DNA from 3 places in the Paenibacillus ihbetae genome. Region 1 is predicted to be linked to each of the others. Evidence: predicted binding sites of a transcription regulator. Region 1 holds the regulator's gene; each other region holds the start of a gene.
The links. Region 1 encodes Rex, which represses fermentation and respiration genes when NADH is low (regulators of the CRP and FNR family bind a similar motif). Its sites were predicted from a motif close to TTGTGAAATATTTCACAA; they were not measured.

Region 1 (10,285 bases):
GAAGGAATGGATAAGCTTTCATGGGTTCGCCTTGCGCTTACGCATGGGAAGGAATCGGCTGATGGCTGGCTGCTGATGCAGCGGGCGCTCCATCAAGCCGGTGCCCCCGCGATGGCGCAAACTGCGAACAGGCAGCTTGCCGGTTGGCTGGAGGAGATGTCGATCCGGAGTCTGAAGGATTTGGCCGTGACGGGTAATGAGCTCGTACAGGCGCTTGGCAAACGCGGCGGACCATGGCTTGGCGAGCTGCTCGGGCAGCTGCTGCTGCATGCTGCGGCCGGCCAGATTAACAACGATAAGGAATCGTTGATTGATGAAGCAAAGCGGGTGGTAATGAATCATGAAGGATCATGATCAAGAGTATTCCTTGCTCCATATGTTCCAGGAGCATCCCGGTCAGTTCCTGTCGGGAGAAGAAATCAGCCGCAGGCTGTCTATCAGCCGCACGGCGGTATGGAAACAGATCAACAAGCTCCGCAGCCTCGGATATGAGTTCGAAGCCCTTCCGAGGCTCGGCTACCGCATGGTGGACGAGCCCGACGTGCTGGATGAACAGCTGCTGGCAGCCGGGATGAAGAGCTGCTCCTTCGGAAAGCAGATCAAGCTGCTGGACCGAACCGTGTCGACCCAAGAGGATGCACGTGAGCTTGCGGAGGCAGGCGCGCCCGAAGGGACGCTTGTCATCTCGGAGGAGCAGACGGGCGGCCGCGGCCGGATGGGGCGCAAATTCCATTCGCCCCGCGGCAAAGGTATCTGGATGAGCTTGATTCTAAGGCCGAAGCAGCCGCTGCATTTAACCCAGCAGCTGACTTTGCTCACAGGTGTGGCGGTATGCCGCGCCATCGGAAAATCAGCGGGTGTGCAGACACAAATCAAGTGGCCTAACGATATTTTATATCAAGGGAAAAAGGTTTGCGGCATTCTGCTGGAATCCACTGCCGAAGACGGGCGGATCCGTTATTGTGTTGCGGGAATCGGAATCAGCGTAAACCTGAAGGAGACCGATTTTCCGGAGGAGCTGCGAAGCGTGGCAACTTCGGTAAGGATGGCGGGCGGAAACGTCGTCAACCGGACGGAGTTGATTCAAACGATCATGCAGGAGATGGAAGTTCTCTACGAATTATATAATGAGCAGGGTTTTGAGCCTATCGCTTCCGCATGGGAGGCGCTGTCGGGCACGGTCGGGCGCGAAGTCCGGGTGCAGTCGCCGCAAGGCGATTTCACGGGAACGGCTACCGGCTTGAATAAGGACGGCGCGCTGATGGTGCGCAGCGACGCAGGTGAGACGGTTCCGGTATATTCCGGCGAAATTCTTTTTAATACCAGGTAAATCAAACAGGGTGAAAAAAATTTCGGACTTTGTTATACTATAGCCAGAGGCGGTATCGCAATCGATTGCGAGCTGCACTCTTGGCAAGTAGCTTTTGAAATCATGCCTTATTATAGAACACCTTCATAACTGTTATGCCGGTTACGTTGGATTCTGCTCTGAGCCGAAAGGACCGAGACAGAAGGGACGATCGCGAGTGACTCTTTTTTGCCTTTCGGACCTTTTTAGCAAAGCTGTGCTAAAAGGTTTTTTTGTTGTGCTTATACTTTATACGACAGGGAGGCTGTGTCACAATGGCAGGCAAGCAACCATTGAACATTGTTAAGATGAGAAATATGAAGCGGGACGGCAAGCCGATCAGCATGCTGACCGCCTACGACTACCCGTCCGCAAAGCTGGCGGAGGAAGCGGATATTGATATGATCCTGGTCGGGGATTCCCTCGGCAACGTCGTGCTGGGCTACAATTCAACGATTCCGGTTACGCTGGATGACATGGTGTACCATACGCGGTCCGTGGCCCGCGGTGCGGAGTATACGTTCATCGTTGCCGATATGCCGTTTATGACGTATCACGGGGGAATCGACGAAAGCCTGAAAGGCGTGCGCAGACTCATGCAGGAAGGACATGCGCATGCCGTTAAGCTCGAAGGCGGCGCTGAAATCGCCGATACCGTCAAACGGATCGTTCAGTCGGGCGTGCCCGTGCTCGGACACATCGGCCTCACTCCGCAGTCGGTTAATCAGATCGGCGGCTACCGGATTCAAGGCAAGGACGCCGAGGATGCCAAGCGGTTGATGAACGATGCCAAAGCGCTCGAGGCAGCAGGCGCCTTCGCGGTGGTGCTGGAGCTTGTCACGGAAGAGACCGCAGCCGAGATTACGAAAGCATTGGCCATCCCGACCATCGGGATCGGCGCGGGCCGATATTGTGACGGACAAGTGCTTGTGTACCATGATATCTTGAAGTACGCATCCCCGTACCGCGACAAACGCTTTGTCAAAACTTACGCGGACATCGGATCCGTCATCCGAGACGGAATCGCTCAATATGTAAGAGAGGTCAAAGACCGCTCGTTCCCGGCCGAAGAGCATGTATTCAAATCCGAGAATAAACAAGCCTCCGAACCGGCGCTCTACGGCGGCAATAAGGAAAAGGTGGGCACTTCATGAACGTCATTCGCACCATTGCGGAAGCAAGAGCATTTATCCAAGCAAAACAAAACGAAGGAAGCGGTGCCGTCGGACTTGTCCCGACCATGGGTTATCTCCATGAAGGACACGCGAGCCTGATGCGCAAGGCCAGAGAAATGTGCGGAACGGTTGTTGTCAGCATATTCGTCAATCCGATCCAGTTCGGACCGGGTGAGGATTACGAGACCTATCCGAGAGACGAAGCGCGGGACCTGGCCCTGGCGGAAGCAGAAGGGGTGGATGCCGTATTCATCCCGTCCGTGGAGGAAATGTATCCCCAACCAACAAAAACGAAGATAGCCGTAGCGGAGATTACCTCGCTGCTATGCGGCGCTTCGCGTCCGGGGCATTTTGACGGGGTGACCACCGTTGTATCCAAGTTGTTTCATATCGTAAAGCCGGCCTATGCCTTCTTCGGAATGAAGGATGCACAGCAGGTGGCCGTCATCGAGCAGATGGTTCGGGATTTGAATATGGACGTAAGCATTGTCCCATGTCCGATTGTCCGTGAACCCGACGGCCTGGCCCTAAGCTCCCGCAACGTTTATTTGAGCCCGGAAGAGCGGAGACAGGCGCTGGTCTTGTCCGGCTCCCTGAAGGCGGCGAAGGCATTGCTTGAGCAAAGCACCGAGGTGACGGCAGGCGAGATCCGGACGCTGCTTCGTGAGCATATTTCGCAGTCGCCGCTGGCCGATATCGATTACGCCGAGGTGCTCACGTTCCCGGAGCTTGCGCCGATTGCGGATTCCGAGCGTGTCGCGGGGACTGACCATGGAGTCATTATGGCGCTCGCTGTACGGTTCGGCCGTACGCGCCTGATCGATAATGCGTTAATTCAACCGAAAGTGGGGGATTCCCATGTTTAGAACAATGATGAAATCCAAAATTCACCGTGCAACCGTTACGGAAGCGAATTTGAACTACGTGGGCAGCATTACCATCGATGAGAACCTTATGGAAGCGGCGGACCTGCTTGAGAATGAAAAGGTTCAAATCGTGAATAATAATAACGGCGCCCGGCTGGAGACCTATGTCATTAAAGGAGAGCGCGGCAGCGGCGTAATTTGCCTTAATGGAGCTGCTGCACGGCTCGTTCAGCCGGGGGACAACGTCATCATTATTTCTTATGCCATGATGTCCAAAGAGGAGTATGAGAACCACACGCCGACGGTCGTCATCGTTGACGAGAACAATAAGCCCGTTACGACATCATACCGCGAAGTACACGCTGCAATGCTGTAATGACCAAAATGTGTCGGGAGCATAAAGGGATGAAAAGCACCACTTCTACAAAAAATGAGTTCAGGTCGACGCACTGATCTCATTTTTTCGCTAAGGGTGGGATGCACGCTATGTTTCAACATGTATTCGCCGAAATGAACAACATGTTAGATGAAATTGTGAAGCATTACCCTACCGCTAATGGCCCTAAAAAGCAGGCGCTTGTACAAAACTGGAATATGCTGAAAAGCATGAGCGACGGCATTATTGAGGAATGGCTCCGTTTCGAGGAACGGATGGCCGTCTTCCGCGAATCTGCCGTTTCTCCTCCGGTTTTTCCGCCGACCGAGGCGCCTGAGCTGCAGCATGATGCCTTCATCCGGGGACAAGGCTATTACAAGCTGCTGATGTTTGAGCCGGCGATCGCGCAGTTCAAGCTCGCTGCAGCCGTTTATCCGGAAAGTCTCTTGATTAAGCTGTACATTGCACTATCCCAGCTCCACTTGGGGGAGACCTCACAGGCATCCGACGTGCTCATGTCCATCCTGCCGATGGCCGAAGACCGGAAGCTGCGGGCCATTGTGTATAATGCGCTCGGCTGCGTTCAAGCTTTAAACGGATGCCAGGCGGAGGCAGAGGAATGTTTTACGCTTGCGATTCACAGCGACCCGACATTACCCGACCCGATAATCAATTTAGAGGTTTGCAAGAAAAACCGGGGTGATCTGCAGTACGGCAGTCAGTTGATCTCGCTGCTGTAAGCAGCAGATTGAACAAGAAGCGATGCTAAGGCTCAGGGATTGAGCTTTTCAGCATCGCTTTTTGCCGTTTGAACAAGGGATACCGGTTACCTTCAATTACCTTATCAGGGACACGCGGAAACCTGTGATGCGCGAACGAATCCGGAGCATGGGAGCCGGTATTCTGTATGCCGGAATGTTCAAAAGCCGCAACTTCTGGTATGCTGTTAATTAGTCTGGAAGAAAGGGATTTTAACGAAATGAAATTTGCCGTATTGGATTTTGAAACCACGGGCAACCAGTCTGCCGATGAAATTATCCAGGTCGGGCTGGCCATCATCGAAGAGGATCGGGGCATCTCCCGCGTGTACGGCACGTACGTCAATCCCGGGATTCCGATTCCTCCGTTTATTACCGGTCTGACCGGAATTTCCGACAGCGATGTGGCCGATGCGCCATCCTTGGAGGAAATGATGATGGAGCTCGTGCCCATGCTGGACGATGTGGTCCTGGTCGGGCACAACGTGGCTTTCGATTTTAACTTTTTGCAAAACGCGCTGGATCGCTGCGGTTATTTGCCGTTCAGCGGCCGGATTTTAGATACGATGCACTTTTTGAAAATATGCTTCCCCTCACTGCCATCCTATCAGCTCGGCATGGTATCCTCGCATTTCGGCCTCGAGCATGACCGTCCGCACCAGGCGGACAGCGATGCGCTTGCCACAGCGAATGTGCTGCTGAAATGCTTGCAGGAAATCGATGAGCTTCCCCTGCTGACCATACAGCGGCTGAGTGATCTGTTTGCGGAAGAGGACAGCGATTTGGCCTGGTTCTTTGACGGCATCCGCGTGGAGCGGGAGATGCAGGCCGTCCAGGATGGCAGCATTCATACCTACTACCGCCAATTCGCATTAGGCGTTGAGGACTGGACGGATATCGCCCCGGTCCGCGATGAAGCCGAGCCTAATCCGCTGGCAAACATGAGCTTCGAAGAGTATATGGATGAGGTTCGGAGACGCTTGAAGGAAGTGCTTCCGCAATATGAGAGCCGGGATGCGCAGGACATGATGTTCCAGGAAGTGATGCAGGCTCTTGAAGAAGACAAGCATCTGTTGATCGAAGCCGGCACCGGAACGGGCAAATCGCTTGGATACCTGCTTCCGTCCATTTACCAAAGCGTCAAGCAGGAGCAGAAGGTGATGGTCAGCACGCATACGATCAACCTGCAGGAGCAGCTTCGAGACCGGGACATACCTCTGCTTACCCAGGTAGTGCCATTCCCTTTTAAAGCAGCCATTTTTAAGGGAAGAGGTCATTATTTGTGTTTGAGAAAATTTGAACATAAAATAAATAGGAGAGATTTTCATTCGCCGAAGGAGGACGTCATCACGGCGGCCCAGATGCTGGTGTGGCTCACGCAAACCGAAAGCGGCGACGACGAGGAGCTGAATCTCGGCGGCCGCGGGGGCGATTTCTGGGAAACGATCGCCAGCGATTCCGATTCATGCCTTGGACGCAGCTGCCCCTGGTTCCGCAAGTGCTACTACCATCGGGCGAAGCATGAGGCCGGCATTGCGGATGTCGTGATCACGAATCACTCCAAGCTGTTTACCGACGTAAAAGCGAACCACCAGCTGCTTCCGAGCTATGAACGGCTCGTCATCGACGAAGCCCATCACTTGGAGGATGTGGCAGGCAAGCATCTCGGGCTGCAGATGAAATATTTTACGGTGGTTCATACATTGACCCGTCTGTACAAGGACAGCCGAAGCGGGCAGCTCCCTGCGCTGCGGCAGCTGCTGCAGGCTTCTCCGCATGAGAAATCCGGGGAATGGTCGGCGGTCATCGACCGGATCTATCCTGATCTGATCACGGTGAAAGAAACTTGGGACCGCCTCAGCGACCAGCTGTTCGGCCTGCTCCCGGAACGCGGCGACGCTTCGCCGGGAGATGCCGGGCAGTATTCGCTGCGGCTCTCGCCTGCGAAGAAGCCGAAGGATTGGGGAACGCTCGCCGAGCTGGAACAGCAGATTCACGTTACGCTGGGAGATGTCGTGCGCAAGGGAGACAAGCTCGTCGCCGAAATAAAGGAAGAGCTGGACGATTACAGTGCGGACAGCCTGCTGACGGACCTGTCGGGCTTGTTTAAGGATCTGGCTGCGCACCGCGAGGATTTGCGGTCCTTCATGGCTTTGAACGACGAAGGCACCGTGTACTGGATGGAGGCCAACGGCAATTTCCGCAGCAAGTCGCTGCAGCTCTACGCCGTGCCCGTTGATGTCAGCAAGCATTTGAAGGAATTGTTTTTTGACAAGAAGCGGAGCGTGATTCTCACATCGGCGACGCTGTCGGTCGATAAATCGTTTCAATTCATGATCGACAATTTAGGGCTCCAGGAAGCGGCGGACGCAGGAAATCTGAACACGGTTCAGCTGCCCTCCCCGTTCAATTACAGGGAGCAGGCGCTGCTTGTCATTCCGCGGGATTTTCCTAGCGTGAAGGGGTCTGTGGGGGATGCGGTATTTGTAAACACGCTCGTGAAGTCGCTCTCCGAAGCGGCAATAGCGACCCATGGTCGTATGCTCGTCCTGTTTACGTCCTATCGGATGCTCCGCCAGGTGCATGAGCCGCTTAAGGAAGCGCTGGCTGCCAGCGATATTACGGTGCTTGGCCAGGGAATGGATGGAACGAGCCGTACGAAGCTGATTCGCCGGTTCCAGGATAGCAGCGCCTCAGTTCTGCTGGGGACCAGCTCCTTCTGGGAGGGCGTTGACATTCCCGGAGAAGCGCTGACCTGCCTGGCGATTGTCCGGCTGCCGTTCCAGCCGCCCAACCATCCGCTGGTCGAGGCGAAGAGCGAGCTGCTGCAGCAGCAGAAGAAGAATCCGTTCATGAAGCTTTCGGTGCCGCAAGCGGTCATCCGCTTCAAGCAGGGCTTCGGGCGGCTTGTTCGGACTGCCCACGATAAGGGGATCGTGATTGTCTACGATACGCGGGTGATCGAATCATATTATGGAAAATACTTCTTGTATTCCCTGCCCGGACCGAAGATGGAGCATATGCCGACCGAGGGGATCGTCCCTCGTATTGCGCAGTGGCTCCAGGAAAGGGAAAATGAAAAAGAGTGAACCTCGAGGGGAGCAGGGTTATTACATTGGAAGCGATGAACTATCATCCTATTAATAGGGGGAGCATGCATGAAATCGGATAAAATTTCAGAGGCCGTCGTCCGCAGATTGCCAGTCTATTTGCGCTATTTGAATGAGCTTCATAAGCGGGAGGTGTCCACCGTCTCCTCACAGGAGCTTGGGCAGAAGCTCGACCTGAATCCGGCCCAAATCCGTAAGGATTTGGCCTATTTCGGTGATTTCGGCCGGAAGGGCATCGGTTATGATGTCTCCTATCTCATTGAGAAAATCCGCCAAATCCTGAAGCTGGACCAGAAGATCAACGTTGCGCTGGTCGGTGCGGGCAATCTCGGACATGCGCTATCCAACTACAACGCATTTCTGAAGGATAATATGAAGATTGTGGCGATTTTCGACTCGTATCCTCCGAAGATCGGGCTTAAGATCAATAATTTGACGGTGCAGCCGATGGAAGAGCTGGACCAGACGGTCCAGGAATACGGCATTCGAATCGGGATTATTACGGTTCCGGACTTTGAAGCGCAGAACGTAGCCAATCAGCTGATCAATGCCGGAATCGAGGCGATTTTGAATTTTGCCCCGACGATTTTGAAGGCACCGTCCCACATCCGCATTCATACCGCGGATTTTACGACGGATCTGCAAAGCCTGGCTTACTATTTGGACAATGGGAAGGAGGATGCACAGCATGACAACGAAGTGGATGGTTAAGAACGGAACATTTGCCGTGCTTCAGGAAGGACAACCGGTTATCCGCGGGTATATGGTTGTGGAGGACGACCGCATCACGTATCTGGGGGAAGAAGAGCCTCAGGTCGATGCCGAAACCCGGGTGATGGACGGGACGCATCTGTTATTCCTTCCGGGGCTCGTCAACACGCATGGGCATGCAGCCATGTCGCTGCTCCGCGGCTTTGGCGACGATCTGGCGCTGCAAGTTTGGCTGCAGGAGAAGATGTGGCCGATGGAAGCGAAGTTTACGGCAGACGATGTCTATTGGGGCACTTCGCTCTCGGTGCTGGAGATGCTGAAGGGCGGTACGACAACCTTCGTTGACATGTATGACCATATGGATCAGGTAGCGAAGGTTGTCCAAGACTCCGGCATGCGGGGAGTTCTGACGAGAGGCGTCATCGGCTTATGCCCGCCAGAAGTGCAGAAGCAGAAGCTGGATGAAGCGGTTGCTTTTGCGAAAGACTGGCACGGTCAGGCGGAGGGGCGGATCACGACGATGATTTCGCCGCATGCGCCTTACACATGCCCGCCGGACTTTATCGAGAAATTCGTTCAAGCGGCGCATGATTTGAATCTGCCGATCCATACCCACATGTCCGAAACGGCAGCCGAAGTGCAGCAGAATGTGAATGACTATGGACTGCGCCCGGTGGCCCATCTGGAGAAGCTTGGCGTGTTCTCGCGTCCGGCGCTCGTTGCGCATGCGGTGCATTTGACGGATGAAGAGATTGAGATCTTGGCTAAGCATCAGGTGGCGGTATCCCATAACCCGGGCAGCAACCTGAAGCTCGCCAGCGGGGTTGCGCGCGTGCCCGAGCTGTTGAAAGCAGGCGTGACGGTGTCCCTGGGAACCGATGGACCAGCGAGCAATAACAACCTGGACATGTTCGAAGAGATGCGTCTGGCCGCTCTTATCCACAAGGGCGTCAGCGGCGATCCGACAGCCGTTCCGGCAGCCGAAGCGCTTCGAATGGGAACCGAGTATGGAGCGAAATCGGCATTTCTTGATAACGTAGGCAGACTGGCCGTCGGGATGAAGGCCGACATGATCGCGCTGAATACCGATCAAGCGCATTTCCTGCCGCGCACGGATTACATTTCGCATTCGATTTACTCGGCATCCGCCAAGGATGTGGAGCATGTATGGGTTGACGGCAAGCAGGTTGTTAAGCACGGCTCCTGCCTCACGCTGGATGAGGAACGGATCCGCCGTGAAGCCCAGCGTTCATTCGAGCGTCTTTCGACCCTTTAGGGCAGATTAAGGGGAGGATCAGACGGTTTGAAAAAGAGAACAAAGTGGATACTGCTTAGTATATCCGGGCTGCTGCTGGCGCTGCTGTGCGTGCAGCTGTACTATTCCTATGTCATGAAGGACACGTGGAATGAGGAAAGCTTGGCGGTGCAAGCCGCTCGTCAGCATGGCGGCCTGGTGACGAAAGATAAAACCTACAAATCGGTTTGGGGCGAGAACAACAATTATTGGGTCATCACCGGCACGAATCAGAACCAGCAGGAGATCATGGTTTGGGTGAAGTTTACGGATGACAACATGCCTGTAGAGGGCAAGGACGCGGTTCAGGCCGAGCTGCTCGGCAACGGATTGTCCGAAGAGCAGATGCGCGAGCAGATTCGGAAGGAGATGCCGGGTGCTGTGGTCAAGCGACTGCTCCCTGTAATGTACGAAGGCGAGTATACATGGCAGCTCCAATATGAGAATCAGGGCCAATTAGGTTATCGGTTCTATCGCTTCCAGGACGGACAGGCGATCGGAGAGGACATTATTCTTCCAAATCAATAAATCAGCTATACAGAAAGAGGCTTTCTTGTACGCGGTTGTACAAGCAAGCCTCTTTGTTTTGAGTTTGAAAGCGTTGTCTGAAAAAAATGGAAAAACTGTTCTTAATATTTTCACAGGAA
Region 2 (10,285 bases), 340 kb from region 1:
TTGGATAACCTAATTTCAGAAGGAGTGATATTCATGGAAAAGCTGTTGGTTAAGCTGCTGGTTCACGGCGTCATGATCACGGGCTTGCTGCTCGCTCTGTCGAACGCCACGCTGATTGCGGCCCTGATCACCGCGCTGGGCATAGGCATCGTTGCTTATCTGCTTGGGGACCTTCTGATTCTGCCGAGGACGAAGAACATGGTGGCGACCATCGCGGATGCAGGCTTGGTATTCGTTATGCTGTGGATCATTGCCGATGCGGCCAATTGGACGCTAAGCTTCCCGGAAATACTGCTGCTTACTGTATTGGCAGGGGGCTTTGAGTATTTGTTCCATATGTGGCTGTTGCGCGATCATACCCCGGTTCGAAGACAGCGTGCGTAACCGGTAGTTATAGCCGCTAGCCGCTTTGATGGCAGATAACGTGAGTCTATAAAACAAAGAGACTCAGCAGGGCAACTAGTTCTGCGAGTCTCTTCGTTTTTTGTTCGCCTGCTGCTATTCAGGCCTTTTCGCTTGCAGCGGTGGAGGAATAAGCCAGCCCTTATCCTTGTTCATTCGCAATATCCGCAGACCGAGGGCCGTTTTCGTTGCATGGTATTTCGCAAACAAAGCGCCGATATCTTCCCGGATGCTCTGTCCCATCACTTTGCTGCAAGAGACAAGCCCCAGGGCGTTCTCGGCAGCGATTTTGGCGGCGATTTCCGGATCGGTGAATCGGGCGCCCATCGGAATTTCCTCAAGCTTGGCAGGTGGCCGTTCAGCCAGCGCCGGGGCCGGCGTAATGCCGTTGTCGGTCAGCAATTCGTCGCATTCCTTCATTTCAAGTCTCGCCTGGTCGAGCAGATCTTCAAGGAGCTTCTTCAACTCCTTGTCTCCTGCATGATACATATACGCCTCATAACATGAAACCGTGCCTTTTGCCATCATGGACGTTTCCCATACGCTGAAGATTTCGCCGTAATGCATAGGCTCATCTTTCGGATTACCGCTTAAGATACCCAATTTGATTCGCTCCTTTGGAATTAGTGAACATCGTCATTATGTACAGGAAGCATCAAAATCATGCTGCAACTTCCTGGTCGTACCCGGCAGGAAATTATTGCATATGCCCTTTGGTGCATGAAACTTCCCGCCGAGATTGAAACTGAAGGCATCAATACAATCCAGGAAATCGGAGGCATGGCAATGTATTTTTACAAAGAAGATCTGATCAATTTGATCGTGCCGGATAAGCCTGATCCCGCTGCCGCTAAAGTGCTGCAGGAAACACTTGGCGGACGGTTCGGCGAGATGCGGACCATGATGCAGTTCTTTTTCCAAAGCAATAACTTTCGGGGAATGGATACCCAGTTTCGGGACTTGATCCGGGGAGTGTTTCTGGAGGAAATCAGCCACGTCGAGCTTGTGCAGCATACGATCAACCAGCTGTTGACGGGAGCAGGCGCCGAAGGCGCGGGAACTGCCGGAATCGACGAAGCGCCGCTGGATGAAGCGGTCAAGCACGCGAACCCGCATCACTTTATTATGGGAGCCCAAAGCTCGCTGCCGGTCGATGCAGCAGGCAATCCCTGGATGGGGAATTATGTGTACGACCACGGCAATCTGGTTGCGAATCTGCTCGATAATCTCGTTCTTGAGTCGACGGGAGTGTTGCAAAAATCCAGAATCTATGAGATGAGCACGAACAAAACGTTCCGGGAGACGCTGGCCTTTCTGATCGTCCGCGACAACGCCCATCAAAACGCGTTTGCCAAGGCGCTGGAAACGCTTGGCGTCGAGTGGGGCAAGCTGTTCCCCGTGCCGAATTACGACATCCATAAATATCCGGAGTGTAAAAAATATGTGGATATGGGCTTCCATAATGCCCAATTCAACTTCCGACTAGACAACACGCGGATCGGGGAAATTTTCAGCGGCCAGACGCCAAGCCGTAATGGCGGCAGTCTCCAAGTCACTCCGCCGCCGGAAGGCTATCCGGTACCGAATTTGCCTGAGCTTCCTAACGAGCATAGCCCTGGGACACGCGATCTGAATGCGTAAAGCGTGTTCGCAAACAAAACCGCCTTGGATTCAAGGCGGTTTTGTTACGGGCGTACCTGGCAGCAGGTAGGCGGATTCGGTCTTCAAGTAGGCAGCAAGCCCTGTTCTCAGGACAACCTGATAAACCGGGCGGGCGGCAGCTGCGACTTCATTATAATCTGATAACAAGGCCTTCTTGATCCCGTTATGACGCTTACGCTATGATTAGAGACAGTGTCATGATTGAGGAGGTCCTGTTTATGATCCTTCATAAAGGAGAAACCTTATTCCGGCAAGGCGAATCCGGCCCGCTGTTTCATGTGAAGAGCGGCATGCTCAAAATCGAGCGCGTACACCAGGACGGCAATGCTTTGCTAGTGAATTTGATTGTCCCTGGAGAAACGATTCCGCATCATTCCTTAATTACGCCCAAGCCCTATTTCGGGACGGCAGTCGCATTAGTGACAAGCGAGATTCAGGTTTACCGCCCGGATGAATGGTATGGGGCCTTGGAGGAGGACCCGGTACGTTATCGTTCCATAGCGCTCCAGCTGCAGGATAAGCTGCGGATGATGCAGGAGCGGATTGATCAATTAAGCGAAATTGAGCCCATTGAGCGTCTACGCAAGCTTCAGCGGTGGTTCGAGCAGTATATTTCACCCGCTCGTCTCACGGACGTCTTGACCCAAGTGGAGATCGGCCAGCTGATCGGGCTGCGCCGGGAAACGGTCAACCGGCTGCTGCGTCAGGAAAGGCCCGCAGTAGGGCCGAAGAACTCGTAATGGATCCGGTCTGAAGGAATGTCCATTGCCAGAAGCGCATCGTTGATCGTCTTCATGAACGGAATTGGGCCGCAGAAATAATAAACGGCCGACTGGCCCGGAACGGTATCTTTTAACCATGCCTGGTCGATCCATCCCCTCTTATGGTATCCGCCATCCTCTGCGCCCGGGCTGCTGTAGCACCACCGGTAAGAAATATTCGGATTCATTTCCGCGAGCTGCTCGACATGCTCTTTCATTGCATGGGCACCGGCATTCCGTGCTGCGTGGATAAACATAACCTTACGCTCCGGCTGTGCTTCAACAACGGAGTTGAGCATGCTGATCATCGGGGTTAGTCCAACACCGCCGCTGATCAGGACAACTGGTGAGGAATCCTCCAGGCTTAATGAAAAATCGCCGGCAGGAGCCGAAAGCTCCACGATCCCGTTCTCTTCAACGGACTGATGGAGGTAATTCGATACTTTTCCTTCCGGCGTATCGGTGCCTTCAGCTTCCCGTTTTACTGATATCCGGTAATACGGCTTGCCAGGCGCATCGGACAGGCTGTACTGGCGGTTCAAGGTGTAAGCTTCACCGGGAATTTGCAGTCTGATGCTGACATATTGTCCAGGCTCAAAAGAGGCCAGCGGGCCTCCGTCCTCCGGAACAAGATAGAAGGACGTAATAACTTCGCTCTCCCGCACTTTTCGATTGACCCGGAACGGTTTGAAGCCGCTCCATCCCCCGACCTGCGTCTCCGTTTGCTTGTACATCTCATCTTCCACGGATATGAATGCATCCGCGATAACGCCGTATGCTTCCTTCCACGCTTGTAAAATTTCATCGGTTGCTGCTTCTCCAAGCACCTCTTTAATTGCTCCTAGCAGATGTTCCCCGACAATAGGATAATGCTCCGGTTTGACGCCAAGACTCCGGTGTTTGTGCGCGATTTGCTTCACGGCAGGCAAAATGGCCTCCAGACGGTCGATGTGCTGGGCCGCGGCATACACCGTGTCTGCAAGGGCGGTTTGCTGGCGGCCTCGTTGCTGGTTGGCATGGTTGAACATATTCAACAGCTCCGGATGCGCCTTGAACATATTCCGGTAGAAGGTGGACGTGATGGTAACGCCATGTTGTTCCAGGACAGGAACCGTTGATTTGATGGTTGCGATCGTTTGTTCGCTTAGCATAAAGCTGCGCCTCGCTTTCATAAAGTGGATGGTACCATTATAGATACCCCTCCTTGAACAGTATTGTGATTTGAATCACATAAAATCGTAACAATTTGTGACTTTAAAATTTGAACAGGAGCATTTTAAAAGAAGCGTGACTGCTTTCTTTAGGGAGGCTTTTATAGAGCTTCGAATGGGTGCTCTGGGGCCTGTCGTTCACAATTTGTCCCCAATCACTATGACTGCAATCACTGAGGCGGATGGGAGGCCTCTCTATACTTGAGGCGTGAGAAACGGCCAGATGACTTCGCAATAGCCATTGGTCCACAAATGACAGGAGGTTTTTTCTATGAGTACCTTTACGCTTCATACCCATGTCTCGGATATCGTTTCCTGCGTCCCTCAGACGGCTGACCTGTTCCGTTCGCTTCGCATCGATTTTTGCTGCGGCGGCCAGATTACCCTGGAGGCAGCAGCTGCGCAGCGGGGGCTGGATCCCGAAGAAGTGCTAAGTCAGGTCAAGCTGCTGCAAGACAAATTTGAGAAGTATCAGGAGAGGCGTCCGGCTTCCCTGAGCGCGCCTGAGCTCATCGAACATATTCAGCACAAGCATCATGCATTCCTGCGCGATGAACTGCCTGCCCTGACCCCTTATGTCACAAAACTTGCCCGTGTCCACGGGGAACGGCATCCCGAGCTGCTCCGGGTTCAGGAGCTGTTCTCACAGCTCAAGAAGGAGCTGCTGGAGCACACGCAGGATGAAGAGCAGAATGTGTTCCCGCTTATGGTCCTGGTACTGACCGAACCCGAGTCGGTTGCTCGAAAGCAATTGCTGCCCCTCATAACCGGGCTTGAAGAGGAGCACTCCAGTGCAGGGGGCATATTGCAGGAGCTTCGGGAAGTCACCAATGATTGGGAACTGCCGGATGATGCATGCGGCACATACAGGCTTGTCTATCAACGTCTTGCGGATCTTGAGAAAGACACCTATGAGCATATCCATTTGGAGAACAATGTTCTTTTCCAAGAGATTCGTAAAATCATATAGCGAAACTCATTCTAACACTTCGATATCTTTCGAGAGCCTCTGCCTGCTTGTTCGCCGGGCAAGGGCTCTTTTTGTCTACCCTCAAGATGAGTGTGGAATGCACCCCCGTTAAAAACACCGCGAGCGGATGACGAGGGATTTTCCCTGCGAATATAGGAGTTTCCCTAGTAGGATGCCTCTGGCGATACCTGCATAATGAAGGCATACGAATGGACGATACATGGATTCCCCAACCATGGTCATTCAAGCAGAAGGAGTTGACGTGTCCTATGAAACGCAAAGCACTGACATTCTTCAAAAGGGTGGAGAGCTACTCGGACAATTGGTCCGTCCTGGAAGAGAAGAGCCGGGAATGGGAGGATATGTACCGCAAGCGCTGGTCGCACGATAAGGTCGTCAGGACGACGCACGGCGTGAACTGTACCGGGTCCTGCAGCTGGAAGGTGTTCGTGAAGAACGGGATCATTACCTGGGAGAACCAGCAGATCGATTATCCGTCATGCGGGCCGGATATGCCGGAATTTGAGCCGAGAGGCTGTCCCCGTGGCGCTTCCTTCTCCTGGTATGAATACAGCCCGCTTCGAATCAAACACCCATATATCCGCGGCAAGCTTTGGCGGATGTGGAGCAAGGCTTTGGAGGTGCACGGGGATCCGGTTGCGGCCTGGGCCAGCATTGTGGAGGACCCGGATCAAGCCAAGGCTTACAAGCAGGCTCGAGGAAAGGGAGGCCATGTGCGCGTTACTTGGCCGGATGCAACCAAGCTCATCTCCGCGCAGCTGATTTATACGATTCGTAAATACGGGCCCGATCGGATCGCTGGATTTACGCCGATCCCGGCCATGTCGATGATCAGTTATGCGTCCGGAGCCCGGTTCATTTCCCTGCTGGGTGGGGAGATGCTCAGCTTTTACGATTGGTATGCGGATCTGCCGCCCGCCTCGCCGCAAATCTGGGGGGAGCAGACCGACGTTCCCGAGTCAAGCGACTGGTATAATGCCGGCTACCTTATTATGTGGGGCTCCAATGTGCCGTTGACGCGCACGCCGGACGCACACTTTATGACCGAGGTGCGCTACAAGGGAACCAAGGTCGTATCCGTGGCTCCGGATTATGCGGAGAACGTGAAATTCGCCGATAACTGGCTCGCACCGAATCCCGGAACGGACGCAGCTCTTGCCCAGGCAATGACGCACGTCATTTTGAACGAATATTATCGGGAGCGCCAGGAGCCGATGTTTCTGAATTATGCGAAGCAGTATACCGACATGCCGTTCTTGATTATGCTCGATGCGCATGGAGACGGTCTGAAAGCCGGGCGTTTCCTGCGGGCAAGCGACCTGGGAGATGCCTCGCCGCATGCCGAGTGGAAGCCGGTGATTCTGGATGAGGCAGCGGATGAAATCATCGTCCCGAACGGTACGATGGGCCAGCGATGGGAGCAGGGAAAGAAATGGAATTTAATGCTGGAACGGGAAGACGGGACACGGATCGAACCGGCGCTTTCGATGGAAGGCCATGATGCGGATTGGCATAAAATTGGTTTTCCCTATTTCGATTCCAGCGGCAGCGGCATATTCGAACGGATGATTCCAGCAAGAAAGGTTCATTTGGCCGATGGAACAACATGTCTCGCCGCGACCGTCTATGACTTAATGCTGAGCCAGTACGGAATCCGGCGGACCGGGAGCGAGCTCGAAGCCGCAAGTTATGAGGACGCAGGCTCGTTCTATACGCCGGCATGGCAGGAGGCGATCACCGGGGTAAAGGCTTCGGTCGTGATCCAGATCGGCCGCGAATTTGCGCAGAACGCGCTGGATACCGGCGGCCGGTCCATGATTATCATGGGCGCCGGAATTAACCATTGGTTCAATAGCGACACGATTTATCGCTCCATCTTGAATCTGGTCATCCTTACGGCATCCCAGGGAGTGAACGGCGGGGGCTGGGCGCATTATGTGGGTCAGGAGAAATGCCGGCCGATCGAGGGCTGGTCGACCGTCGCCTTTTCCAAAGACTGGCAGGGACCGCCGCGCCAGCAGAATGCGACCTCCTTCTTCTATTTCGCCACCGACCAATGGAAATACGAGGAATCGGGAATGGATGCGCTGAAATCCCCGACCGGCGAGGAAATCCGGTACCGTCATCCTGCTGATTATAACGTATTGGCTGCACGCCTCGGATGGCTGCCGTCCTATCCGCAATTTAACAAGAGCAGTCTTGCTTTTGCAGAGGAGGCGGAGAGAGACGGGAAGCGCACGGCCGAAGAGATCGTCCAGCATGCGCTGGATCAGCTGGTTAAGGGTGAGACGCGATTTGCGATTGAGGATCCCGATGCCCCGGAAAACTTCCCGCGTTCGCTGTTTGTATGGCGATCCAATCTGATATCCAGCTCAGCGAAAGGTCAGGAATATTTCATGAAGCACTTGCTGGGCGCCTCTGACAATCTCCTGTCGCAGCCGAATGAAGAAGAGAAGCCGGAGGAAGTGGTGTGGCGCGGCGATGTGGAAGGCAAGCTGGATCTGCTTGTCGCGCTTGATTTTCGAATGACCGCCACGCCGATGTACGCAGACGTGGTGCTTCCTGCAGCAACCTGGTATGAGAAGACGGATTTATCCTCAACGGATATGCATCCCTTCGTTCACCCGTTTAACCCTGCGGTAGACCCTTTGTGGGAATCGCGTTCGGACTGGGATATTTACAGAACGATCGCTAAGGAGTTCTCGGACATGGCCAAGACCCACCTGCCGGGCGTGTATAAGGATCTGGTTGCCACTCCGCTCGCGCACGAAAGCAAGGGCGAAATTTCGCAGCCGTTCGGTCTGGTCAAGGATTGGAGGGCCGGCGAGACTCATGCGATTCCGGGAACTACGATGCCGAATCTGACGGTGGTCGAGCGTGATTATACGTTAATTTACGATAAATATATAACGCTCGGGCCGAACTTGGCCGCCGGCAAGGTTGGGGCTCACGGCGTAAGCTTCCCGGTGGCTGAAGAATTCGAAGAACTGAAACGAATCAACGGGACATACCAGGATGGAACGATCAAGGATGGGCTGCCCAAACTGTACACGGCCCGGCATGCGGCGGATGTCATCCTGAATATATCGTCAGCCACGAACGGGAGGGTCTCCCAGCGCGCCTGGGAGGCGATGGAGGAGGATACCGGCGTCAAGCTGAAGGATATATCGGCAGACCGGGCAGCCGAGCGAATCACCTTCCAGAGCATAACCGCCCAGCCGCGGGAAGTCATCCCGACGCCGGTGTTCAGCGGTTCCAACAAGATGGGCAGACGGTATTCGCCCTTTACGACGAATATTGAACGCCTGGTTCCGTTTCGTACGCTAACCGGAAGACAGCACTATTACATCGACCATGAGCTGTTTCTGCAGTTCGGCGAAGCGCTGCCGGTCTACAAGCCGACGCTTCCCCCGATGGTGATGGGTCCTCGCGACAAGCCGGTCGCCGGCGGGAAGGATGGGCTTGTTCTCCGGTATCTAACACCGCACGGAAAGTGGAACATTCACAGCACCTATCAGGATAATTTGCATATGCTGACGCTTTTCCGCGGCGGGCCGACGGTATGGATCAACAACGATGACGCGGCAGCTCATGCCATCCAGGACAACGACTGGCTCGAGGTATACAACCGCAACGGGGTCGTTACCGCAAGGGCGGTTGTCAGCCACCGGATGCCGAAGGGCACGATGTACATGTACCACGCTCAGGATAAGCACATCAATGTGCCGGGCTCGGAGATTACGAAAGACCGGGGCGGCAGCCATAATGCGCCGACGCGGATTCACGTCAAGCCGACCCAGATGGTGGGAGGCTACGCGCAGCTCAGCTATGGCTTCAATTATTACGGACCGATCGGAAATCAGCGGGATGTGTACGTGGCTGTCCGCAAAATGAAAGAGGTGGATTGGCTTGAAAATTAAAGCACAAGTCGCCATGGTCATGAATTTGGATAAATGCATCGGCTGCCACACCTGCAGCGTGACTTGCAAGAGCACCTGGACCAATAGACCGGGCGCAGAATATATGTGGTTCAACAATGTAGAGACGAAACCGGGCGTCGGCTATCCTGTCCGCTGGGAGGATCAAGAGAAGTACAAAGGCGGATGGACGCTGAACAAAGGCAAGCTGGAGCTCAAATCCGGCAGCAGATTGTCCAAAATCGCGCTCGGCAAAATCTTCTACAATCCCGATATGCCGGAAATGAAGGATTATTACGAGCCTTGGACTTATAACTACGAGCATCTGACCGCATCGGGGGAGAAGAAGCATCAGCCGGTCGCCCGGCCGAAATCGGCCGTAACCGGCGAAACGATGGATTTGGAATGGGGACCGAACTGGGAAGACGATTTGGCCGGGGCACATGTAACGGGGCAGCGGGATCCGAATATCGAGAAGATCGAGGAGGAAATCAAGTTCAACTTCGAGCAATCGTTCATGGTGTATTTGCCCCGCCTGTGCGAGCACTGCCTGAACCCAAGCTGCGTCGCTTCCTGCCCGTCCGGAGCGATGTACAAGCGCGATGAGGACGGCATCGTGCTGGTGGACCAGGAAGCATGCCGGGGCTGGAGATATTGCATGACAGGCTGTCCGTACAAAAAGGTCTACTTCAACTGGAAAACGAACAAGGCGGAGAAATGCACCTTCTGCTTTCCTAGAATCGAGGCTGGACTGCCGACGGTATGCTCCGAAACGTGCACCGGGCGGATTCGTTATCTGGGCGTGCTGCTCTATGACGCAGACCGAGTTCAGGAAGTCGCGTCTACTCCCGACGAGCAGGATTTATACGAAGCGCAGTGCAGTTTGTTCTTGGATCCGCACGATCCTGAGGTCATCCGGCAGGCGCGGGCGGACGGGATCGCCGAAGAGTGGATCGAGGCGGCGCAGCAATCCCCGGTGTATAAGCTCGCAATCGAATACAAGCTGGCATTCCCGCTTCACCCGGAATATCGGACATTGCCGATGGTATGGTATGTTCCGCCGCTTAGTCCGATTATGAATGTGTTTGAGGGCAAGGATTCCGTAGCGAATCCGGATCTGATCTTTCCGGCCATCGAGGAGATGCGCACCCCGATCCAATATTTAGCGAACCTGCTGACGGCAGGCGATACCGCCGTGGTCAAAGGAGCGCTGCAGCGGATGGCGATGATGCGTTCCTACATGCGGGCCGAATCCTCGGGAGCCGAATACGATGACAGCCGATTGGAGCGGGTAGGGCTTACCACGCAGCAGGTGAAGGAAATGTACCGCTTGCTGGCTAT
Region 3 (10,285 bases), 310 kb from region 1:
TGTTGTCACCTGAGCTCCTATGGTATGATTACCCATAATGTCAACCTAATATCGATGCTTATAGGTTGACATTGATTTGATTGATAGAGGAGAAGTGAGAGATGACGACTTCCGTTCAGTTGGATTGGCTGAAGCTGGCAGAGCAGATCGTGCAAGGGTATTCCGTAACACCGGAAGAAGCGTTGGCGATCTTGCAAAGCGATGATGCAGAGCTGCTGACCGTTATGCAGGCTTCCTACCGAATTCGCAGAGAGCATTACGGCAATAAGGTAAAGCTGAATATGATCGTAAACGCCAAATCGGGGATGTGTCCCGAGGATTGCGGCTATTGCTCGCAGTCTATCGTATCCGAAGCTCCGATTGAGAAATACGCATGGCTGACCAAGGAAAAAATTCTGGAGGGTGCCCGGGAGTCGATCCGACGCAAAGCCGGAACCTATTGCATCGTTGCTTCCGGCCGGCGTCCGTCCAACCGGGAAATGGAGCATGTGGTCGAAGCGGTGAAGGAGATCCGGGCGACAACGGACTTGAAGGTGTGCTGCTGCCTGGGCTTTCTTAGCGAACAACATGCGGCGGAGCTAGCTGAAGCGGGAGTGCACCGGTACAACCACAACCTCAATACGTCCCGGGACAATTATGCAAACATCACAACGACGCACACGTATGATCAACGCGTGGACACGGTCAAGCAGGCGGCAGCCTCCGGCATGTCCCCGTGCTCAGGTGCAATTTTCGGGATGGGCGAAAGCCTGGAGGAACGGGTGCAGATTGCATTCGCACTGAAAGAGCTTGATGCGGATTCGATCCCCTGCAATTTCCTGAACGCGATTGACGGCACGCCGATGGAAGGGAGGAAGGAGCTCACGCCGAGGATGTGCTTGAAAATTCTGGCGATGATGCGATTTGTCAACCCGTCGAAGGAGATTCGGATCGCGGGCGGCCGGGAAGTCAATCTGAGATCCCTGCAGCCGCTCGGTTTGTACGCAGCCAATTCCATCTTCATCGGCGATTACCTGACAACGTCCGGCCAGGCGCATGCAGCCGACTGGGGCATGATTGAAGATATGGGCTTTGAGATTGAGGAATGCGCATTATAAACATGGGTTGACATTTGGCAGGGAAGCACATACGATATACCCGTACGGGTAGAGAAGCGTTGAAGTAAACCATCGCTTGATCTGTCGGTCCCCTGGCGAGGATCAGCCAGGGCACGAATAACCAATACTGGGGGAGTGCTTCCATGCTGATTGCATTTGCCTTCTTAATAGCGGCCTTTATCGTTCTATACCGGCGCTATGTGCCGATCGCCGACTTGCGGCTGATGAAGTGCAGCGACCTGCAGCAAGCGAGGAAGGAATGCCCGGATTTGAAGCTGCTGGATGTCCGCGATGTCTCCGAGTTTACGCCGGACCCGCATAAAGAAATGATCAATATTTCGCTCGGAAGATTACCTTATGTGTGGGAGAAAGAGCTTCGCCCGGGCGATCATGTCGTAATCGTAACACCCAAGCGTTCCGAGGGCTTCCGTGCGGCGCGTAAACTGAAAAAGGCAGGGTTTCGGAGCCTTTCCTATCTGCAGGAAGACTGTAAGGGGTGCCAAGCCGTTCGGCGTCCAACGCTAAATTGATAAAGGTCTGGTCAGCAATCAGGTTGCTGACCAGACCTTTCTTTTATACAGAAATCACCGTTCAATTTGACAATGATAATCGTTATCATCTAGAATGGAGTTATTATGTTATCGTATTATCCTTAAAGGAGTGCTTCCGAATATGTTAATTGAAACGAAAACCATCGTCGTAAAAGCCGGCACCTCGCATCTTGTTGTCGAGCGCTTCAGTAAGCCCGGACCGATTGAAGAAATCGAAGGATTTATCGATCTGAGCGTTCTCGTTAAGAATGCCAAGCGCAGCGATGAGACCGAAGAAGTGATCGTCATGATCCGTTGGGAAGACAAGGAAGCCTGGAAGCGTTGGGAGACCAGCCCGGCTCATATTCAAGGGCACCGCGATTCCCGCGGCAAGCCGCAGCCCGAGCATATCGTCAGCTCCAGCCACGCCATGTATGAGGTTAAGGCTACGAAAGGTCCAAGGCCAGTTCAACAGGCGTAATCCGATCATAGCTGCATTCTTGAACGAGGAAGCGTATCACGCATACGCTTCTTTTTTTGTTGATCGCAGTCATCTGATTTAGGGATTAAAACGGAAGATATTAGGGAATCGTATGGTGTGGAGATTGTCCTGATTGATTCTATATACGACCTGCAAGGAGGATGCTGTATTATGTATCATCTCTACAGCCATAACGACCTGGATGGCGTTGGCTGCGGTATTATTGCAAAATGCGCGTTCGGCGACGGAGTCGACGTGCGTTACAACACGATCAATGGGTTGAACCAGCAGGTTGCAAGATACTTGAGCCGGTTCTCCTTGGAAGAGCATCCCTACGACATGTTATTCATCACAGATTTGTCGGTAGCACCTGACATCGAGAAGCAGTTGAATCTGTTTGTGGAGGAGGGCGGACAAGTTCAGCTTATTGATCATCATAAAACCGCGCTCCATCTGAACGATTATATGTGGGGCCAGGTGATGGTGACGCACAGGGACGGGCGATTGGCCTCGGCAACCTCCCTGCTCTATGAGTATCTCGTTCAACACGGGCATCTGAACCAATCACAATCCCTTGACCAATTCGTGGAGCTCGTTCGGCTGTACGATACCTGGGAATGGGAGGAGGCAGAGAAGCCGGAAGCCAAAAGGCTGAATGACCTGTTCTACATGCTTTCCATTGATGAGTTTGAAGCGAAGATGGTCGAGCGTCTGCGCAGTGCGGACCAATTTTATTTTGACGAGTTTGAAGAAAAGATTCTGGATATGGAGGAGGACAAGATTGGCCGCTATATCCGGCGCAAGCAGCGGGAGATCATTCAAACCTTCGTTGACGAGTACTGCGTCGGCATCGTATACGCAGAGTCCTATCATTCCGAATTGGCCAGTGAGCTGGGGACGATTTACCCGCATCTGGACTATATCGCCATTTTGAATATGGGGGGCCGGAAAATGAGCCTGCGGACGATTCACGACCATGTCGATGTATCCGAGGTGGCGATGCGCTACGGAGGCGGAGGGCATTCCAAGGCGTCCGGGTGCACGATTACGGAAGAGGTGTACAGGCTGTTTGCAGCCGAGCCTTTCGAATTGGAGCCGATCCGGCTGGATGCGCACCGGAATCAATTCAACCTCAAAGGCTCCGAATCGGGTGTGCTGTATGAGAGCTGGGGGGAGGATCTTGTATTCGTATACTGCCGATCCGGAGAATGGATCGTGGAATGGAACGGGGAGGAGCTGCCGTTTCGATTCAGCTCTTTCGATGAAGCGGAGCGGCATTTGAAGCGGCAGTACGGCGTCTGGCTCGCCCGGGACGACGCATTCGTCCGGATGCTGAAGGATCAGCTGATGCAGAGACGCTCCGGCGAACGGTTAGCCCTGTCAGCCGATATGGAAGAGGAAAAGCTGCTGGAAGAACTTTAAGCTCGTATTCATATCAAAAGGGAGGCTGTTCTAAAGATCTCTAGATCTTGAAGAGGCCTCCTGTTTGGTCTGGAATTCTGGTTCTTTTAGCTGGATATAATTGACATAACCAACCTCCAATGATACACTTGGATGTCCTGTTACATATAGCTCCCCTGAAGAGGGAAGGAGGATGAATCCATGTCCGGGTATGTGGTCAAAGTCGTTCCATACAACTCCGAATGGTCTTTGGAGTTCGAGAAAGAGAAAGACCGATTGCTTCACATTCTGGCCCCTCACATCGTCACCATCGAGCATGCAGGCAGTACTTCGATACCGAATCAAGATGCCAAACCCATCATCGATATGTTCGCGGCCGTCCACCCATTGCTTCATGAACAAGACTATACAGAGTTGCTTAGCAGTTCAGGCTACCGCTTCATAGAGAACGGCATGACCGGACGCTATCTATTCATCAAAGAAGACGCTGGGGTGCGCACGCATCACTTGCATATCCTGCCGAAGGAGGGATTTTACGAAAGAAAAGAATTGCTGTTTCGCGACTACCTCCGGGCTCACCCCGATTTGGTTCTGGAATACGGCGAACTTAAACGATTGTTGGCGGAACGGTATCCTACCGATCCGGATGAATATACGAAAGCCAAAACGGCCTTTATCCAGCGGGTTGTTGATTTAGCGCGAACAGAACGGGGACTACCGCTCCAAAGCGTATGGGAAACGTGAGGCTAGAACTGCTGCTAAATGCTATGGGAATCATAAGGTTATAACTCCTATGTTAATGTTAAATGTTATGGCGGCAACGAGAAGGCGTAGAAGAGCAGCACCCTAGGCCCTGATTCTCCACCGGCTTAGATCGAAAACATGAAAAAACTGTCCCGCCGTAGAAAACCTACGAATGGGACAGTTTTTTGTAGTTTAAATGTATCCTAATTTCCATTTGCCGCGCTGCGACGGACTCCTGTTCTAGGAGTACCAGCCCCATACAAAGATGAACAGCGTACCCAAGATGGTCACTAGCGCAACGAAAAGGGCATAGATGATATTGATGTAGATGGATTTCTTATCGTCGCTTTCTCCGACGTGCATGAAGAGCATAAGCTGAACGGCAGCCTGCAAAACTGCAGTTACCAGCAAAATGGCCATTTTCGAGCCTGCCGGAATATCCAGCAGAACGACAAGTGCGACGGCTGAAAGGATGAGGGACGATATATAACCCGCTACATGCTTGATAGGAAACAGCTGTTTTAACATGTCACATCAGTCCTTTCAGATAGACAAAGCTGAAGATAAAGATCCACACAACATCGAGGAAGTGCCAGTACAGCGAGAAGATAAAGGATTTGTTCGCCGTAGAGTGATCCAGCCCGTACTTCTTGAGTTGAATGAGGATTGCGATCCCCCAGAGCAGACCGAAGGTCACGTGAGCTCCGTGCGTACCCAGAATGGTGAACAAGCTTGATGCGAAGGCACTGGTCGACAGCGTGACGCCTTCGTGAACATACGTAAAGAATTCAAAAATTTCGATGCCGAGAAAGCCTGCTCCCAGCAGAAGCGTGATGATCATAAAGATCATCATCTGCTTCTTAAGACCAAGGCGCATCGCGTGAACCGCAAGGCCGATGGTAAAGCTGCTTGTCAGGAGCACGAATGTTTCAAGCAGGACCGGCGTAATTTCAAAGATCTCCGCTCCGCTCGGACCGCTGGCATGGCGGTCTGCGAGGACGAAGTAGACGGTAAACAAGGTAGCAAAGAGCGCAATTTCAGCTCCGAGGAACAGCCAGAATCCAAATATTCGATTACGGTTCTCCTCTGTTCCATATTCCAGCGGCTGAGAGGCATCTATTTTCATACCGTATCACCCCGCAGTTTCTGTTCGGTTTGAACGATCTCTTCAACCGGAATGTAATAGCCATGATCACGGTCGAAGGACATGGTAGCCAATATGATCAGCACGGCAATACCGGCGATGATGGATGGAATCCACCAGCTGAATACAAGGAAGAAGCCAAGGAAGAAGAAGGCGATCCCCAGAATAAACGGCTTTCCGGTGTTGCTCGGCATATGAATCTTCGTAATTTTCTCATTCGACAGCGGCTCGTTATTCTTCTTCGAGAACCAGAACGCATCGCGGCTTTTAACCTCTGGCGCAACGGCAAAGTTATAGACCGGCACCGGGCTTGGCGTAGACCACTCGAGTGCGCGTGCATCCCATGGATCGCCCGTTTTGTCCCGCGGCTGATAACGCGTACTCCAGTAAATGTTGTACACCAGCAGGATAAATCCGATCGCAAGGCCGATCGCACCGACCATCGACAGCATGTTCAGCGGACCGAAGCCGGTCTCGGCCGAATATGTGTACGTCCGTCGCGTCATCCCCATCAGTCCCAGGAAGAACAGCGGGAAGAAAGTGACGTTGAACGAAATCGCGATAAACCAGAATGCTGCTTTGCCAAGCTTTTCGTTCAGGCGGAAGCCGAACACTTTCGGGAACCAGTAATGGAAGCCGGCAATGACGGCGAATACGGCACCTGGAATAAGCACGTAGTGGAAGTGGGCAACCAGGAACATCGTATTGTGATACTGGTAGTCTGCACTTGCCATAGCCAGCATGACGCCGGTCACGCCGCCAATCGTAAAGATCGGAATGAAGGCGAGTGAATACAGCATCGGCGTCGTAAAGCTGATTCGGCCTTTATGAAGCGTAAAGAGCCAGTTGAATATTTTGACACCTGTCGGGACCGCGATCGCCATCGTGGTGATCGAGAAGAAGCCGTTGACCATTGCGCCTTGGCCCATCGTATAGAAGTGGTGAGCCCAGACGAGGAATGACAGGCCGGAGATGACAACCATACTCATGACCATCGAGCTGTAGCCGTACAGATTTTTTCGCGAAAACGTCGAGATAATCTCACTGAATATGCCGAACGCCGGCAGAATAACGATATATACCTCAGGGTGGCCCCATACCCAGAACAGGTTGGCCCACAGCATATCCATACCGCCATTAGCCATCGTGAAGAACTGGGAGCCGAAGATACGGTCGAACATCATCAGCAGCAGGGCGATCGTAAGAACCGGGAATGCAAAGATGATGATGACACACGTAATCAGCACGGACCAAGTAAACATTGGCATACGCATTAAAGTCATGCCCTTGGCACGCATCTTGAGGATGGTTACGATAAAGTTAAGGCCTGTGAGCAGGGTACCAATCCCCGAGATCTGAAGCGACAGAGAGTAGTAGTTATTACCGACAGTCGGACTGAATTCGATACTCGCGAGCGGGAAGTATGCGGTCCAGCCGGCATCCGGCGATCCTCCAATGACGAAGGAGATATTGAACAGCATCGCCCCGGCAAAGAACAGCCAGAAGCTGATCGCATTCAGCTTAGGAAACGCTACGTCGCGCGCTCCAATTTGAAGCGGAACGACCACGTTCATAAGTCCGAAGATAAACGGCATCGCCATAAACAGAATCATGATGACGCCATGGGTTGTAAATACCTCATTGTAGTGCTGTCCGGTAAGAAACTTCATATCCGGCGCAGCGGTCTGCGCGCGCATCATGATCGCGTCCACGCCGCCGCGGAACAGCATGATCAGGGCACAGATGATGTACATGACACCGATTTTCTTATGATCCACGGTGGTCAGCCATTCCCGCCAAAGATATCCCCATTTCTTGTAATAGGTCAATCCGAAGAGGATTGCGAGCGAGACGAGAACAATGCTCACCATGGCACCGTAAATTAACGGTTCACCGGTAACGAAAAATTCGTCCCATTTCATAAAGGCCTAGCTCCTTTCTAGATGTATGAAGTCGATCGGACGCTTCGCATCAAAAAGCTTCCAGATTAATGTCCATCATGTTGATGTTGATGTGTTGAACTCTCTTCAGCCGGGGAAGTTGGCAGCGGCTCATTCGGATTGACGTTGCTCTCGCTGTCGAACTCCGTTTCTTCCGTCGTGGCAGGGTCCGGATGAAGCTCTTTATGTTCCTGGTGTTCTTCATTGCCGTTACTGTCGCCGCCATGATGATGTCCTTCAGGCGGAGGGCTGAACTCCAAGTGGTTGGTCGAGAAAGTCATTCTTCCGACATGCTCGGTTTTCAGAAGCTTGTTGAATTCGTCCTGTGTCAGCTCCGGAGCGGTATCCTTCACGTCCTTGACCCATTCTTCGTACTCGGAAGGCGACATAGCCAGCGCCTCGAATTCCATGTGGGCGAAGCCTTCACCGCTGAAGTTTGCGTTGCGGCCCAGCATGGAGCCCGGCTCGTCGGCAACCATGTTAAGCTTTGTGACCATATCGCTCATCGCGTATTTCTGGCCGTGCAGCTGTGGAATCCAGAAGCTTGTAATCGGACCGAACGAGTAGAGTCTGAACTCGATCGGGCGATTGGTCGGGATGTTAACGTAATTGACGGTTTCGATCCCTTCTTCCGGATAGCTGAAGTGCCATTTCCAGTTGGAGGAGGAAGCATAAATGACGAGAGGCTTCTGATTCTCATAACCTTCAGGCACTTTTTCAACAGCCACCGTAGTCTTAACCGTGACGACCGACAGGATCGCGACGATCACGATCGGGATGGCCGTCCACAGAATTTCCAGCCATTTGTTCCCTTCCTCGTGAGGAGGCTCATATCCCTCGTTGGATTTTTTCGCCCGGTATTTGGTGAGCATATAAATGTAAAGCACATAAACTACAACCAAAATTCCGATCATCATCAGAATGGAGAATATGATTGTATCGGATAGGGTTCTGGCAGCCGGTCCCTTCGGATTTAATACCGTAAGCGAGCTGCATCCCGATAAGAGCAAGGTAAAAATTACAAACATTGCAAATAACGGCCCTCTTTTGTTCATGATGTACCCCTTTCCTTGAAACGGCTTCGTTCGATTCAATGTTCTTGTCACCTATATACTAGGAAGTTCCGCTACGCTTTGCAAAAGACATAAACAGGTTTTAATAACATAAAAATCCAAATTCTTGTCAATGTGTTTAACGTTATGTGTGCAAATTGTTACAAAACGAGGGGGCTATGAGAGAAATCATTGTAATGGCGCGGTTTTTCGGCAGTTCATACTTTGTTCAAAACTTCACGAGAGTTACCAGTTTCGTCACAAATCCGGGCCTGTTTTTGCTTAATTTAGAGGAGGGAAACAAGCTAAAGAGCCCTTTATTTATAAGGCTTCAAGCTGGTATGTTGATGTTTTCACAAATGGTGAGCAGCCAAAGGTCATTTCCAATTTGATGTGTGAACCGACGATAGCGAGTATGATATGATAATGCAAATGGAGAATTTGGGATTCGACGTTACCTGTCATTTCGATAAAAATGGCAGCCGGATAGCATTTCATCCGGCTGCCTTTAATTGTATTGGTATATCGTATTCTCTGTTTACGCCAACCCGCGGATCATGCGGGAAAGGCGCCGGAGACCTTCGCGCAGCTCCTCCATTGAGGCATACGCATAAGACAGTCTAAGGTGCTGCCGGTCGTTCCGGTCGTAGATCAAGCCCGGATTAAGCAGAATGCCTTCAGCCAGCGCTTGCTCGAACAGGGAACGAATCGAGAGGGGCTGTTTGAGACGGAGCCATATGTAAAATCCACCCTGTGGGCAATTCCAATCGGCGAGCTCGCGATAATCCTCCTCCAACAAACGAAGCGTGTAATCCCTGCGGAGCTTCAGCTCGCCGCGAATCCGCGCCAAATGTCCCTCGTACAGCCCCTCGGACAGCCACTGGGCTACCGCATGCTGTGACAAGGCGCTTGAGCCGTAGTCGGTCTGCATTTTAATATCCGCCAGCCGGTCGATGACCGGTTCCGGACCGACGATCCAGCCGATGCGCAGGCCGGGACCTAATGTCTTGGACATGCTGCCCAAGTAAAGCACAAGGCCTTGCTGATCCCGTGCCTTCAACGGAAGCGGTGCCGGCTGGTCAAACCAGAGATCACCGTAAACATCATCTTCAATGACAGGAAGTCGCTCCCGGGAGCAAATATTCAGCAGCTCCTGCCTTCTTGCGGATGTCATCAGAGAGCCGGTCGGATTGTGGAAGGAAGGAACCGTATAGAGCAGCGAAGCGTTATGCTGCCGTTTCAGCCTGCTGATGGAATCCGTTCGCAGCCCTTCCTCGTCCATGGGAAGCCCATGCATACGTACGCCTGCGGATTGGAATACATGAATGGAATTTAGATAGGACGGGTTCTCGACGAATATCGTGGAGCCGCGGTGCAGCAGGCCTAACGATATAAGCTGAAGCGCCTGGAGACCGCCGGATACGATCAAAATGGAAGCGGGCGACGCATTAATCGCTTTGCTGCGTAAATAATGGCTTACGGCTTCCCTTAATACCAGGCTGCCTTTCGGCTCGGAATATCCAAGTGAAAAGGCGGCGGTTTGACTCCGGTTAAGCTTCTCCAGCATCTCGCCGGCAGGCAGCAGTTCCGGTGAGAGCTCACCGGTTCCGAGGCGGACGATGCCAGGGGCGGCCTCTGCCTGATTGATAGCTTGAATTATCTGTATATTGGGCTGATAGAGACCCGATTTCACATAACGGTTCCAATCAGGGGACGGAGCGGAAGACAGCAAATTCCAGGTGTTGTTGGCGACGACGGTCCCCCGGCCGGTCATCGCCTCGATCAAGCCATCGGCTGCGAGCTCGCCCAGCGCATACACCACCGTGCTCCGGTTCACCCCGAACCGGGCGGCCAGCTCCCGCTGCGGTGGTATCCGGGTGCCGACAGGCCATTCCC

Region 2: the regulator Rex is predicted to act here: its motif matches at 4,040-4,057, upstream of ric (iron-sulfur cluster repair di-iron protein).
Region 3: the regulator Rex is predicted to act here: its motif matches at 8,615-8,632, upstream of qoxA (cytochrome aa3 quinol oxidase subunit II).

The regions. Positions count from the first base shown of each region.
Region 1 covers NZ_CP016809.1:862,159-872,443, reverse strand. Annotated here, with positions in the region: gene BBD41_RS03970 (CCA tRNA nucleotidyltransferase) at 1-354, shown strand, start outside; gene BBD41_RS03965 (biotin--[acetyl-CoA-carboxylase] ligase) at 341-1,330, shown strand; gene panB (3-methyl-2-oxobutanoate hydroxymethyltransferase) at 1,624-2,502, shown strand; gene panC (pantoate--beta-alanine ligase) at 2,499-3,389, shown strand; gene panD (aspartate 1-decarboxylase) at 3,382-3,765, shown strand; gene BBD41_RS03945 (hypothetical protein) at 3,876-4,505, shown strand; gene dinG (ATP-dependent DNA helicase DinG) at 4,745-7,612, shown strand; gene BBD41_RS03935 (redox-sensing transcriptional repressor Rex) at 7,682-8,344, shown strand; gene BBD41_RS03930 (amidohydrolase) at 8,322-9,620, shown strand; gene BBD41_RS03925 (cell wall elongation regulator TseB-like domain-containing protein) at 9,648-10,166, shown strand.
Region 2 covers NZ_CP016809.1:517,498-527,782, reverse strand. Annotated here, with positions in the region: gene BBD41_RS02275 (DUF2512 family protein) at 34-384, shown strand; gene BBD41_RS02270 (DUF3231 family protein) at 499-1,005, opposite strand; gene BBD41_RS02265 (manganese catalase family protein) at 1,189-2,043, shown strand; gene BBD41_RS02260 (Crp/Fnr family transcriptional regulator) at 2,283-2,804, shown strand; gene hmpA (NO-inducible flavohemoprotein) at 2,768-3,976, opposite strand; gene ric (iron-sulfur cluster repair di-iron protein) at 4,308-5,006, shown strand; gene BBD41_RS02245 (nitrate reductase subunit alpha) at 5,276-8,947, shown strand; gene narH (nitrate reductase subunit beta) at 8,937-10,285, shown strand, end outside.
Region 3 covers NZ_CP016809.1:557,130-567,414, reverse strand. Annotated here, with positions in the region: gene bioB (biotin synthase BioB) at 102-1,097, shown strand; gene BBD41_RS02460 (rhodanese-like domain-containing protein) at 1,241-1,627, shown strand; gene BBD41_RS02455 (antibiotic biosynthesis monooxygenase) at 1,770-2,108, shown strand; gene BBD41_RS02450 (DHH family phosphoesterase) at 2,280-3,530, shown strand; gene BBD41_RS02445 (GrpB family protein) at 3,711-4,253, shown strand; gene qoxD (cytochrome aa3 quinol oxidase subunit IV) at 4,494-4,781, opposite strand; gene qoxC (cytochrome aa3 quinol oxidase subunit III) at 4,783-5,379, opposite strand; gene qoxB (cytochrome aa3 quinol oxidase subunit I) at 5,376-7,319, opposite strand; gene qoxA (cytochrome aa3 quinol oxidase subunit II) at 7,385-8,392, opposite strand; gene BBD41_RS02415 (aminotransferase-like domain-containing protein) at 8,928-10,285, opposite strand, start outside.